Regions from separate parts of the Pseudomonas sp. SWRI18 genome, predicted to be linked through region 3. Evidence: riboswitches for the same ligand, from Rfam matches in the RefSeq annotation. Region 3 holds a riboswitch; each other region holds the start of a gene.

The links. A riboswitch is a leader RNA that binds a small molecule or an ion and turns the genes downstream of it on or off. The one in region 3 is predicted to bind cobalamin.
Positions count from the first base shown of each region.
Region 1: it holds a riboswitch for cobalamin, as region 3 does, so the genes downstream of both, H0Z09_RS16105 (CbtB-domain containing protein) here and cobO (cob(I)yrinic acid a,c-diamide adenosyltransferase) in region 3, are expected to answer to the same signal.
Region 2: it holds a riboswitch for cobalamin, as region 3 does, so the genes downstream of both, H0Z09_RS18145 (ABC transporter substrate-binding protein) here and cobO (cob(I)yrinic acid a,c-diamide adenosyltransferase) in region 3, are expected to answer to the same signal.

Region 1 is NZ_JACCQQ010000013.1:126,810-131,189, reverse strand. Features, by position in the region: gene cobM (precorrin-4 C(11)-methyltransferase) at 1-315, opposite strand, end outside; gene H0Z09_RS16115 (cobalamin biosynthesis protein) at 384-776, opposite strand; gene H0Z09_RS16110 (CbtA family protein) at 773-1,477, opposite strand; gene H0Z09_RS16105 (CbtB-domain containing protein) at 1,489-1,677, opposite strand; cobalamin riboswitch at 1,773-1,987, opposite strand; cobalamin riboswitch at 2,030-2,231, shown strand; gene cobW (cobalamin biosynthesis protein CobW) at 2,323-3,384, shown strand; gene cobN (cobaltochelatase subunit CobN) at 3,388-4,380, shown strand, end outside.
Region 2 is NZ_JACCQQ010000016.1:103,776-108,155, forward strand. Features, by position in the region: gene H0Z09_RS18135 (M4 family metallopeptidase) at 1-575, opposite strand, end outside; gene H0Z09_RS18140 (DNA/RNA non-specific endonuclease) at 704-1,648, shown strand; cobalamin riboswitch at 1,685-1,879, shown strand; gene H0Z09_RS18145 (ABC transporter substrate-binding protein) at 1,996-3,006, shown strand; gene H0Z09_RS18150 (iron ABC transporter permease) at 3,003-4,007, shown strand; gene H0Z09_RS18155 (ABC transporter ATP-binding protein) at 4,004-4,380, shown strand, end outside.
Region 3 is NZ_JACCQQ010000036.1:28,665-33,044, forward strand. Features, by position in the region: gene bluB (5,6-dimethylbenzimidazole synthase) at 1-376, opposite strand, end outside; gene H0Z09_RS26000 (cobyrinate a,c-diamide synthase) at 373-1,776, opposite strand; gene cobO (cob(I)yrinic acid a,c-diamide adenosyltransferase) at 1,773-2,384, opposite strand; cobalamin riboswitch at 2,464-2,712, opposite strand; gene H0Z09_RS26010 (sorbosone dehydrogenase family protein) at 2,812-4,125, shown strand.

The sequences.
Region 1 (4,380 bases), on a different contig from region 3:
GATCTGGAACGGGATGCCCAGCTCGCGCAGATGGCGGATCTGCTCGCCGATCGCCCCATACAGGCTCGGATCGCCGGAGTGCACGCGCGCCACGTCATGGCCTTGCGCGTGTGCAGTCTTGATCAGGTCGATGATCTGCTCGAGGTGCAATTCGGCACTGTTGACCACCTGTTCCGCCTGATGGTCTTCCAGCACCGCCGCCGGCACCAGCGAGCCGGCGTAGATGATCACCGGGCAACTGCGGATCAGTCGCTGGCCTTTGACGGTGATCAATTCCGGGTCGCCGGGGCCTGCACCAATGAAGTAGACGGTCATGGAAAATCCTGTTCAAAAACGCATGAGCATGAAGATTGCTCATGATTGCAGAGGGCGATTATCGGGTTTCAACCGGTCCACGCCAATGCAAAGGTGGCCTGGGCGGCTTTTTTGCGGGTGATCCGCAGATAGGCAGGGGCGTTGGAGAGGTCTTCGGCCAGGGCCAGGGCGGCGCTTTCGGCGACGCCGTAACAGCCGGTATGGGCAAAGGCGACGTCGGATTTGTGGCTCAGGCGGTCTTTATAAAACGCCAATTGTTCTGCGCTGAAGCAGCGTAAAGGCAGTTTCAATAAGCGCGCCAATGCGATTAATCCTGGCTCGTCTTGCCTTCGGTCGATACTGGCCAGCGCGGTTACCTGTTGACGCTCAATACCGCCCTCGGCGAGGGCGCCGTCAAACAGGGCCAGCAGGGCGTGAACGTCGCAACCCCTCTGGCAACCCAGGCCGACCACCAGGGTCATGCCGAGTATTGACCGTCGCGGTTGCGCCGGAACAACCAGGCGCTGATCAGGCCCAGGGCCAGCCAGAATGCGACGTTGGTCAGCTGCGAAGCTATCTTGAACTGCGTTTCCAGCGCCTCTGGCGCCAGCATCGAATGCACCAGCGGCTGCGGAGCGCCGATCACATGGGGAACGACCAGGATCGCCGTGCCCAGCACCTTGAGCAGCCAGTTGCGGCCAAACACGACCAGGGCGATTCCAACAGCGGTAGACGCGGCGGTGCCGATCCACCAGATCTGCCGCTGCGCCAGATCAGCAGCGGCGGTGCCCGGCAACTCGGGCGGCAGACCCATTGTCGGCGCCAGCACGAAGGTGGCATAGCCGGCCAGGCCCCACAGCACGCCATGGGCGGTACGGGTTGGAGCACGCAAGGTGTAGAGGCCTGCGAGCATCAAGGCAAAGCCGACGGCGACGACCAGATTGCCGCCCGTGGTAGACAGCACACGCTGCCAGCCATCTTCCGGTTCCCAGGCGCCTGCGTCGTGGGTGTGCGCCGCAACGCCGGCAGCATGCTCGTGGGCAACTTCAGTGACAGCCGGGGCCTGTTCAAAGGTTTCCGCCTGCAGAATCAACGGGGCTACCCAGAAACTTTGCAGCAGGGTCAGCAGCAGGGCGGCCAGCAAGCCAGTGAAGCCTGCGGTTTGTGCAATACGCTTGATCATGTCGGCAGGCCTCAGTGGCACGGGAACGCGGCGCTGTGGCGGGTATCGTGGGCAGCATTGTGCACCGCCTCGATGTGCGAAAAACCGGCGAAATATACCAGGCAGGCGCCGAGAATCGACGCACCGATGGCGGCGGTCAGGCGTTGGCTCAGGGTCGTGGTGCTGCTGGCGGAGTGCGAGGTGCTGCTGATGATCGACATGGCGCGTCCCTTTCAGGTGTCATGAGCGAACGAGCGCATGAAAACCCCGCGAGCCAGGCACGCAGGGTTCTGAACAGCGCCCGCCCACCGCGGGTTTGTTATCTGATTTTTCGGGCCGGTCTCCGGGCTTGCGAGGGGCTTATTGCCTGAAAACGTCGCCTTCCCATGCCTGGGGCACAGTGGATATGACGCTTCGCTCGCTTACCGTTGCGGGGGCAGCACCGGACTGGTCAGGCCTTTGATTAAAGAACCATGACGCACCGGTTTCCCGTTTCACCCTGTGAAGGGCACCCGAAACAAGGTGGGTAGAAGAGCATGGGCGGGCGATGGTAGTCAAATTCGGCGAGCCCCTGTAGCCTTGCACCCTCGAGGTTCTTCGGCCCAGGCCGAAGCTAAGAAGGGAACGCGGTTCAAGCCGCGGCTGCCCCCGCAACTGTGAAGGGTTTATCCGACTGCCACGCCACTGCCTCAACGGGCGGGAAGGCGCAGCCGGTGCCGGTCGCAAGACCCGCAAGCCCCAAGCCAGGAGACCTGCCTCGCAACCGATTTTCAATTCAACCGGGCGGGGTGATCCGGTGACGAAATCCGCTGCTGCGCGCCGTCGCAGGGCCTATCGTCCCGTATGCCCGCCCCAAAGGGCATCCGATGAAAACACTGGCCAAACTTCCCGTCACCATCGTTACCGGCTTCCTCGGTTCGGGCAAAACCACGTTGCTGCGCCATATGCTCGACAACGCCCAGGGCCGGCGCATTGCAGTGATCGTCAACGAATTTGGCGAGCTGGGCATCGACGGTGAAATCCTCAAGCAGTGCTCCATCGGTTGCACCGAGGAAGAAGCCAACGGCCGTGTCTATGAGCTGGCCAACGGCTGCCTGTGCTGCACCGTGCAGGAAGAGTTCTTCCCGGTGATGCGCGAATTGGTGGCGCGTCGTGGTGACCTCGACCACATTCTCATCGAAACCTCGGGCCTGGCCCTGCCAAAACCCTTGGTGCAAGCCTTCCAGTGGCCGGAAATCCGCAGCGCCTGCACCGTTGACGCGGTGATCACCGTGGTCGACAGCCCGGCCGTGGCCGCCGGTACGTTCGCCGCGTTCCCGGACCAGGTCGATGCCCAGCGCAAACTCGACCCGAACCTGGACCACGAATCGCCGCTGCACGAGCTGTTCGCCGACCAACTGGCCAGCGCCGACCTGGTGATCCTCAACAAGGCCGACCTGATCAGCGCCGAAGACCTGGCCCGCGTGCGCCTGGAAGTCGCCGAAGAACTGCCGCCGGCGGTGAAAGTCATCGAGGCCAGCAGCGGTCGCGTGCCGCTGGATGTGCTGATCGGGCTGGGCGCAGGTTCCGAGGAGCATATCGACGGACGCCACAGCCATCACGATCAACACCATGACGGTGAAGATGATCACGATCACGACGCTTTTGACTCTATTTCCATCGACCTGCCGCAAGCCGACGAAGCCTTGCTGCTCGACGCCTTGAGCCAATTGGTGGTGCAGCACGGCATCCTGCGCGTCAAGGGTTTCGCAGCGATCCCCAACAAACCGATGCGCCTGCTGATCCAGGGCGTGGGCACGCGGTTCGACAAACACTTCGACCGCGCCTGGGGCACCGATGAAGCACGCGTCACGCGGCTGGTGCTGATCGGCCAGGACCTGGACGCCGCCGGCCTCGAAGCGCAACTGCGCGCCGCCCTCAGCGCCTGACCCATGCACCTGCTCAGGACCCAGCCCGGTGGTTTCGTCTCGGACGACAACATCGCCGACCTTGGCCAGACCCCCGCTGAACTGGTGATCCTGTGCAGCGGCGACTCCAGCCTGGCGCTGCTTGCCGAAGCGGCGCAGCAACTGCCGGGCGATTACCCGACCTTTCGCCTGGCCAACCCGATGCAGGTGCAGAATCACGCGTCGGTCGACCTGTACGTCGATGAAGTGCTGCGCCATGCCAAGGTCATCCTGATTTCGCTGCACGGTGGCATCGGCTATTGGCGCTACGGCATTGAGCGCCTGGTGGAATTGGCCGAGCGCGGCGTACAGCTGATCCTGGTGCCGGGAGATGATCGTCCGGACCCGGAGCTCAGCAGCCTCAGCACCGTAGGGCCGCAGGAACGCGACCGCCTCTGGCACTTCCTGCGTCAGGGCGGGCTGGCCAATGCCTTGGATTTCTATCGATGCCTGGCCGCCGGTTATCTGGGCCGCGACTACGCCTGGGCCGAGCCGCAAACCCTGCCGCGCACCGCGATTTATCATCCGCGCCACGCCAATGCCCGCCTGAGCGACTGGCAGGCGGACTGGAACGCCGACTGGCCGGTGGCGGCGGTGCTGTTCTATCGCTCACATTTGCAGGCGGCCAACACCGGATTTATCGAGGTGTTCTGCCAGCGCTTGCAGGCAGCGGGGCTGAACCCGTTGCCGATGGCGGTGGCCAGCCTTAAAGAGCCCGGCTGCCTGGCGACGGTCGAAGACTGGTTGGATGAAGTCGGCGCTGCGGTGATCCTGAACACCACCGGGTTTGCCCAATCCAGCCCGGAGGCGCCGCACTTGCGCCCGTTTCGCCGCAATATTCCGGTGATCCAGGCGATCTGCGCCCAGGACAACCAGCCCGGTTGGGAGGCCAGCGAGCAAGGCCTCGGGCCGCGCGACCTGGCGATGCACATCGCCTTGCCGGAACTGGACGGGCGCATTATCAGCCGGCCGATCAGC
Region 2 (4,380 bases), on a different contig from region 3:
CCGGACTGATTGAAATACATCAGCTTGGCCTCGTCCTCGGTGACGCCATGGGCCAATTCATGACCAATCACGTCGAGGGCGATGGTGAAGCGGTTGAACAGTTGCTCATCGCCATCGCCGAACACCATCTGGCTGGAGTTCCAGAACGCGTTGTTATAGTTCTGGCCAAAATGAACCGTGGCGTCCAACGCCATACCGGCATCGTCGATGGAGTTGCGGTCGAAGACCTGTTCGAAAAAATCAAAGGTGGCGCCCAGGCCATCATAGGCCTCGTCCACCGCTGCGTCACCGCTGGCGGGCTGCCCTTCGCCACGCACCAGCGTGCCCGGCAGGCTGTCGGTGCCCTCGGCGCTGTAGATCGAGCGACGCTTGCCGGCGCCCATCGCAAGGGCCATGTGCGCGGGCCCTTTGGCCGGCACCGCGACCATGCGCAGTGAGCGGAACGTGCTGTCCTTGGCGCGGGTGCGTAATGCAACGTCGCGTTGGGTTTTATCGCCGTTGCGCGCGATCTGGTCGAGCATGTACGGCGGGATCAGGCAGAAAATCGGATGACGGTGAGGCTGGCGAACACACATGGGCTGACTCCCTTTGGCATGTGACAACGTCCAAGTAATCGATTCAGGATAGCTTCCCGGGTTCAATGCGCCTCATCAATTGTCATTAAGCTATGTTGCAGTCGTGTTTATTCAAGGAGGACTTACCGATGCCAGCACGTAAAGCCAAGATTGATCTTTCGCACCGCCCAAGGCTCGCCGACCTGCACCCGCTGCTCGCGCCCAGCCCTGCCCTGCTGGAGGCCAGGGCGGCGACGCCCCGCGTCACCGCCGCCAAGGACCTCAAGGACCGGCGCGGCTATGCCGAGGATTTCCTCGGCGGCTTCGCGGTGCCCTGGCCCACGGTCGAGCAACGCCTTGCGAGCGATGTACAGACGCAGAAAAACGGCGGCGAACGCCTGGACTACACGCACTTCTCGGTAACGATGTCACGTTCGCGGCGGCTGGCGCTGTATGTAGGCGCCAACATCGATGGCGCGCAGCATGTGGACGTGGCCCGCAGCAACGACACCTGGGCCTACGACGGTCGCCTGCCGATCGACGCACAGGTGGGCGAGGACCTGTACGCTGGCAACGGTCTGGATCGCGGCCACCTGGTACGCCGGCAAGACCCCAATTGGGGCGACGAGGCGAAGACCGCCAACTTCGACACCTTCCACTTCACCAACTGCTCGCCGCAGATGAGCGGGTTCAACCAGAAGACCTGGCTGGAACTCGAGGACTACATCCTCGATAACACCCAACGCTGGAAAGCCCGCGCAACGGTGTTTACCGGCCCGGTGTTCAGCGACGACGACCGGGTGTACCGGGGCGTCAAGATCCCCAAGGCGTTCTGGAAAGTCGTCGCTTACCTCAGCGATGATGGCAAACCCTCCGCCAGCGCCTACATGATTGACCAGAGCCGCGAACTGGGCCAGCTCGACCTGATGTTCGGCCAGCTCAGGACCTACCAGCGCAGCGTGATCCAGATCGAACGCCTGACCGGCATCCGTTTCGCCAACCTGGCCGACTACGACGGCTTCAGCAACGAAGAGCGCGCCACCGGCACGCGCATCGAAGCGCTGATCCAGGGCCCGGACGACATTCGTCTCTGACGGGACGCGCCTTGGGCTATTTCGCCAGGCGCTAATCAACTACCATACCGCGCCGGTTCCCAAACGGGACTAATAGGGAATCCGAAGCGCGGTACACCCGCGCCAATCGGAACTGCCCCCGCAACTGTAGGTGCCGAGCCTGCTCCTTGATGCCACTGGACCCGTCCGGGAAGGCTGGAGCGTGGCGACGACGCATCAGTCAGGAGACCTGCCGGCGCAAGCTCTATCACTAACCGGCGGGGTGTCCGGGAAGGACATTCTTGCCTGCCTGTACCACAGCGCTCGAGCGTCTATTTCCAATACCGTACCTCCCCAGTTCCACGTACGGTTCACCCGGAGATCGCTCCATGCTGCCACGCGTTACCGCCCTGCTCGCCGGCATCGGCTTCTGTGCCCTGGCCCACGCCGCGCCCACCCACTACCCGCTGAGCGTGGAAAACTGCGGCAGCCACCTCAGCTTCCAGCAAGCGCCCGCCCGCAGCGTGACCATCGGCCAGGCAGCTACCGAGATGCTGTATGCCTTGGGCGTGGGCGACAAAGTGGTCGGCACGTCGCTGTGGTTCAACAGCGTATTGCCGCAGTTCAAGACGCAGAACGACACCATCGAGCGCCTGGCCAACAACGAGCCGAGCTTCGAAGCGGTGATCGCCAAGCGCCCGCAACTGGTAGCCGCCGAGCTGGAATGGGTGGTCGGCGCGCACGGTGTAGTGGGTACGCGCGAGCAATTCCATGAACTGAAGATCCCGACCTATCTGTTGCCTTCCGACTGCGAAGGCAAGGACAACCTGGTGGGCGCCGACGGCACGCGACTGCAGCCGTTTCGCATCGAGACCATTTACAAAAGCATCAGCCAACTGGCGCAGATCTTCGACGTACAGGATCGCGGCCAGCAGTTAAATGACGAACTCAAGGCGCGTCTGGCCAAGTCCATCGCCACCGTGCAAAACAAAGGCCTCAAGCACGCCAGCGCACTGGTGTGGTTCTCCAGTTCCGAAATGGCCAGCGACCCGTACGTGGCCGGCCATAAAGGCGTTCCCGAATTCATGCTGCAGACGCTGGGCTTGCACAACGTGGTGCAGTCCGATGAAGAGTGGCCCGCCGTCGGCTGGGAAACCATTGCCAAGGCCAACCCGACCTTCCTGGTGATCGCACGCATGGACCGCCGCCGCTACCCCGCTGACGATCATGAAAAGAAACTCGCTTTTTTGCGCAGCGATCCGGTGACGCGCAACATGGACGCGGTTAAAAACAACCGCATCATCATTCTCGACGCCATGGCGTTGCAGGCCAGCATTCGCACGTTCGACGGCCTTGAACAATTGGCGGCCGCCATCGACGGCTACGACCTGCGCAAATGATCCGCGCCCTACTCGCCCTGGCCTTGCTGCTGATCGCTGTGCTCGCCGGCGTGGCCATCGGCGAAACCGCCATCTCGCCGCAAGTGGTGCTGCAGGTACTCGCCAACAAACTATGGGCTGCCGGTTATGTGCTGGACCCCATCGATGAAGGCGTGGTGTGGAACTATCGGCTGACGCGCACGCTGGTCGCCGCCGCCTGCGGTGCCGGGCTGGCGACGTGCGGGGTGATCCTGCAGTCGTTGTTGCGCAACCCGCTGGCCGATCCGTACCTGCTGGGCATCAGCGCCGGCGCCTCGACCGGCGCGGTGCTGGTGGCATTGATGGGCGTCGGTGGCGGGCTGGTGTCGCTGTCGGCCGGTGCGTTTGCCGGGGCAATGGCGGCATTCGCCCTGGTGATCCTGCTCGCGCGCGCCAGCGGTTCCTCCAGCGGCACCGGCCAGATCATCCTCGCCGGCATTGCCGGTTCGCAGCTGTTCAATGCGCTCACCGCGTTCCTGATCACCAAGTCCGCCAGTTCCGAACAGGCGCGCGGCATCCTGTTCTGGCTGCTGGGCAACCTCAGCGGCGTGCGCTGGCCCTCGGTGTGGCTGGCGGTGCCGGTGGCGGTCGCAGGGTTGGCGGTGTGCCTGTGGCACCGTCGGGCGTTGGACGCGTTTACCTTCGGCAGCGACTCGGCGGCGTCCCTCGGTATTCCCGTGCGGCGCGTGCAGTTCGTGCTGGTGGGTTGCGCGGCCCTGGTGACGGCGGTGATGGTGTCGATTGTCGGCTCCATCGGTTTTGTCGGGCTGGTCATTCCCCACGCCGTGCGCCTGTTGCTCGGCACCGGGCATTCGCGCCTGCTGCCGGCCAGTGCGTTGGGTGGCGCGCTGTTTTTGATCGCGGCGGATGTGCTGTCGCGCACGCTGATCAAGGGCCAAGTGATTCCGGTCGGTGTGGTCACGGCACTGGTCGGCGCACCGGTGTTCGCGCTGATCCTGATCGGCCGGAGGAACGCGCGATGACGGTACTCAGTTGCAGCGGGCTGGGCTTCAAGGTGCGTGAAGCCCAACTACTGCGTGATATTCACCTGGACGTGCACTTGGGTGAAACCCTGGGCATCGTCGGGCCGAACGGCTCCGGCAAATCCACCCTGCTCAAACTGCTCGCCGGCTTGCGTACGCCGGCCTGCGGTGAGGTGCGGCTGGGCGGTGCGCGATTGGGCGAGCTGTCCCGTCGCGCCATCGCGCAGACACTGGCGGTGGTGGAGCAACAGGCCGACACCGACGATGCGATCCGTGTCTTTGATGCCGTGGCACTGGGGCGCACGCCGTGGCTGTCGGCGCTGAGCCCGTGGTCCAGCGAGGACGACGCCATCGTCAACCAGGCCCTGCATGA
Region 3 (4,380 bases):
GCAAGGTACGACGGCCGAAAATGTGCCGCTCGCGATCGTCCATCAACGCGGCCACCAGCACTTCGGCGCAGTCGTGGATGCCCTCGACCTTGAGTTTCATGAACGCATCGGAACGCTCGCCCAGGGCTTCGGCGGTGCGGATGCGTTCTTCTTCCACCAGTTGCTGGATTTGCCCGCGCAGTTGGCGGTCGCTGATACGGATAAAACGCCAGGGCTGCATCAGGCCCACGCTGGGTGCCTGGTGCGCGGCCTGGAGCAGGCGGTGCAGCAATTCGGGAGCCACCGTGCCGCCGCTGAAGTGGCGCATGTCGCGGCGTTCGGCGATGGCGCGGTAGACGGCGTCGCGGTCGGCCTGGGGGAAGGCGTTGTCAGTCATGGCCTCTTCGCGAGCAAGTCGAATCGTCGCACCGCCGCCCCCACATTTTGATCTGCGAACGCTGCCGATGTGGGAGCTGGCTTGCCTGCGATAGCGGTCTCAAGATCCGGCGCAAATAATGCAGCCACCGCCGATGGATTGGATGGAAAGTAAAAGTGCACGTAGGAAGCCGTCATCCGCCCTTGTCGGTAAACAGCCTCGGCCCCGCGCCCGCCATTGGGGCTCAGGCCACGGGCAATCGGCTGGCATTCAGTGCTGGTCAGGGAATGGTGATAGGTATGGCCACGCAACGTGCCTTCCGGCAGCTCCACACTTTGCAACGCCAACGCCGCCAGCTTCTTCTGCATCACCGCATCGCCCTGCAACAGACCGAGCAGTTCGGCGCGGGTGCCGTCGACATCGGTGAGCGAGTCGAGCAGATAGAGCATGCCGCCGCATTCGGCGAGCAAGGGTTTACCGGCCGCGTGGTGAGCGCGGATCGCGTCGAGCATCGGCGTGTTTGCCGACAGGGCCTGGTGATGCAGCTCCGGGTAACCGCCGGGTAGATAGAGGCTGTCGGCGTCGGGCAAGGCGTGGTCATGGATCGGAGAAAAGAAACTCAACTCGGCGCCCATTGCCCGCAGCAGGTCAAGACTGGCGCCGTAGGTGAAGGCGAAGGCTTCGTCACGGGCCACGGCGATACGCACGCCATTGAGCAGCGGCTCAGCATTGACCACCTGTGGCGCAGCGAAGGTTACCGGCGGCGGCAAGGCCACTTCGCAACTGCTGCCCAACGCCTGGGCGGCGGCGTCCAGGCGTACATCGAGGTCATTCAGTTCGCTGGCTTGCACCAGGCCCAGGTGACGGCTAGGCAATTCAATACCGGTTTCGCGGGACAGCGCGCCGTACCAACGCAGGCCCTCGGTGAGGCTGCCTTCCAGCAATTGCGCATGGCGCAGGGTGCCGACGCGGTTGGCCAGCACGCCGGCGAACGGCAGATCCGGCTGATAGCGCGCCAGGCCCAGCGCCAACGCGCCGAAGGTCTGGGCCATGGCCGTGCCGTCTATCACGCCCAATACCGGCACGCCGAAGTGGCGCGCCAGGTCGGCACTGGAAGGTGTGCCGTCAAACAGGCCCATCACGCCTTCGATCAGGATCAGGTCCGCCTCACCGGCGGCTTCCCACAGCAAACGACGGCTTTCCTGCTCGCCCACCATCCACATGTCCAATTGATACACCGGCGCACCGCTGGCGCGTTCGTGGATCATCGGGTCGAGGAAGTCCGGGCCGCATTTGAACACGCGTACCTTGCGCCCCAGGTTGCGGTGCAAACGGGCGAGCGCGGCGGTGACGGTGGTTTTGCCCTGGCCGGACGCCGGTGCGGCGATCAATACGGCCGGGCAATGACGGGGCTGATTCAAAGTTCGACGCCCTTCTGTGCCTTGATGCCGGCCTGGAACGCGTGCTTGAGCATGCCCATTTCGGTGACGGTGTCGCCCATCTCGATCAACTCAGGCTTGGCGCCACGGCCGGTGACCACCACGTGCTGCATCGGCGGCCGGGCTTGCAGGTCGCCGAGCACTTGGTCCAGGTCGAGGTAGCCGTGCTTGAGGGCGATGTTGAGTTCGTCCAGCACCACCATGCCAATGCTCGGGTCTTGCAGCATCGCGCGGGACACCGCCCAGGCCGCTTCGGCGGCGGCGATGTCGCGCTGGCGGTCCTGGGTTTCCCAGGTGAAGCCTTCACCCATGACGTGGAAACGCACCTGCTCGGGGAAACGGCGGAAGAACAATTCTTCGCCCGTGCTGTGGCGTCCCTTGATGAACTGCACCACGCCGCACTGCATACCGTGGCCCATGGCCCGGGCGAGCATGCCGAACGCGGAGCTGCTCTTGCCTTTGCCGTTGCCGGTCAGCACCAGGAGCAAGCCGCACTCGTTGGGGGAATTGGCGATGCGTTCGTCGATCACGGCTTTTTTACGCAGCATGCGCGCCAGGTGGCGTTCGTCGCGGTCGGGGGAATCGGTCATGGCAGCTCTCCGTTGGGGCTGGACAAAAACGGCGGGCAGGAAAAAACAAAAAACAGACAGCCAAGCATCGCCCACCGTGATGCTGTTGGATGTTTCAGGCCGGTCTCCGGGCTCATGAGTGGCCGCTGCATGCACAGCAGGCCAACGCTGCGCCTTCCCATATCACACGGATACAGTGGCAATAAAGGCAGCGTCTTGACTCATTTACCGTTGCGGGGGCAGCGCCGGGATCGCGGCAGCACTGTGTACAAGTGCGCTCGCTCACCGGCTTCCCTGTTTCACTCTGTCGACGCGCACGCCACAGAGCACCTGGAACAAGCCGCGAAGGTTAGTGGGTTGGGGGTGGAGCGTCAATTAAAGCTGGTGGTGCACTTGAACCATCGCACCGTCGCCCTCCTCTACCCTTACAGGTATCAAGGAGTACACCATGCACAAAACAAGACTCGCCCTACTCATCATGGTCGCCGGCAGCCTCGCGGCCTGCGGTGAAAGCTCCACCCTTCAGGTCTCCGACGGTACCGGGCCGTCGCCCCAGTTGCCCGAACCGAACAAAACCCTGATCCCCACCGTCAATATCGCCCCGGCCATCGGCTGGCCCGAGGGCGTGAAGCCGACAGCCGCCGCCGGCACCCAGGTGGCGGCGTTCGCCGAAGGCCTGGACCATCCGCGCTGGCTGTATGTGCTGCCCAACGGCGATGTGCTGGTGGCGGAAACCAACGCGCCGCCCAAACCGGACGACGCCAAAGGGATCCGGGGCTGGGTCATGGAGAAAGTCATGGGCCGTGCCGGCGCCGGCGTGCCAAGCCCGAACCGTATCACGCTGCTGCGTGACGCCGACCACGACGGCGTCGCGGAGACACGTAGCGTGTTCCTGGAAAATCTCAATTCCCCCTTTGGCATGACGCTGGTCGGCAACGACCTGTACGTGGCCGACTCGGACAAGCTGCTGCGCTTCGCCTATCAACCGGGTGAAACCGCGATCAAGGACGCCGGCACGACAGTCGTCGACCTGCCGGGCGGCCCGCTGAACCACCACTGGACCAAAAACGTGGTGGCCAGCAAGGACGGTAGCAAGCTGTACGTGAGCGTGGGCTCCAACAGCAATGTCGGCGAAAACGGGCTTGACGCGGAACAGGGCCGGGCGGCGATCTGGGAAGTGGATCGCGCCAGCGGCCAGCACCGCCTCTTCGCCTCCGGCCTGCGCAACCCGAACGGCATGGCGTGGGAACCAAAGAGCGGCAAACTGTGGACGGCGGTGAACGAGCGTGACGAGATCGGCAGCGACCTGGTGCCTGACTACATCACCTCGGTCAAGGATGGCGGCTTCTATGGCTGGCCGTTCAGTTATTACGGCCAGCATGTGGATGTGCGCGTCACGCCGCAGAACCTGGACCTGGTAGCCAAGGCGATTGCGCCGGACTACGCGGTCGGCCCGCACACCGCTTCGTTGGGCCTGACCTTTGCCGAAGGCAGCAAACTCCCGGCGCCGTTCACCCAGGGCGCGTTTATCGGGCAGCATGGCTCGTGGAATCGCAAGCCGCACAGTGGTTATAAGGTGATCTTCGTGCCGTTTGAAGGTGGAAAACCGAAGGGGCAGCCGGTGGATGTGCTGACCGGGTTTCTCGATAAGGATGAAAAGGCCATGGGCCGGCCGGTGGGTGTGGTGATTGATCAGCAGGGGGGCTTGCTGGTGGCGGATGATGTGGGGAATACGGTGTGGCGGGTGTCGGCGGCCAAGTAGGCTATCTTGGGCAGATCACAAAACAGTTTGTTGCCGTGGCGGCCTTTGGGCCGACCAGGCTGTTGGGGTTGACCCGTGTACATATCCGTTATTTGGGTAACGGCGGCTATTGGTTCCGCCCTTACGGCGGGTCACTTTTGGAAAGAGCCCAAAAGTAACCAAAAGGCTCTTGCCCCACCACTCGGCACCTCGCTTGGGCTCGGTGTGCCCTCACTCCGGCTTGAATCCGTGGGCCGCCGTCATGGGCCATCCTTG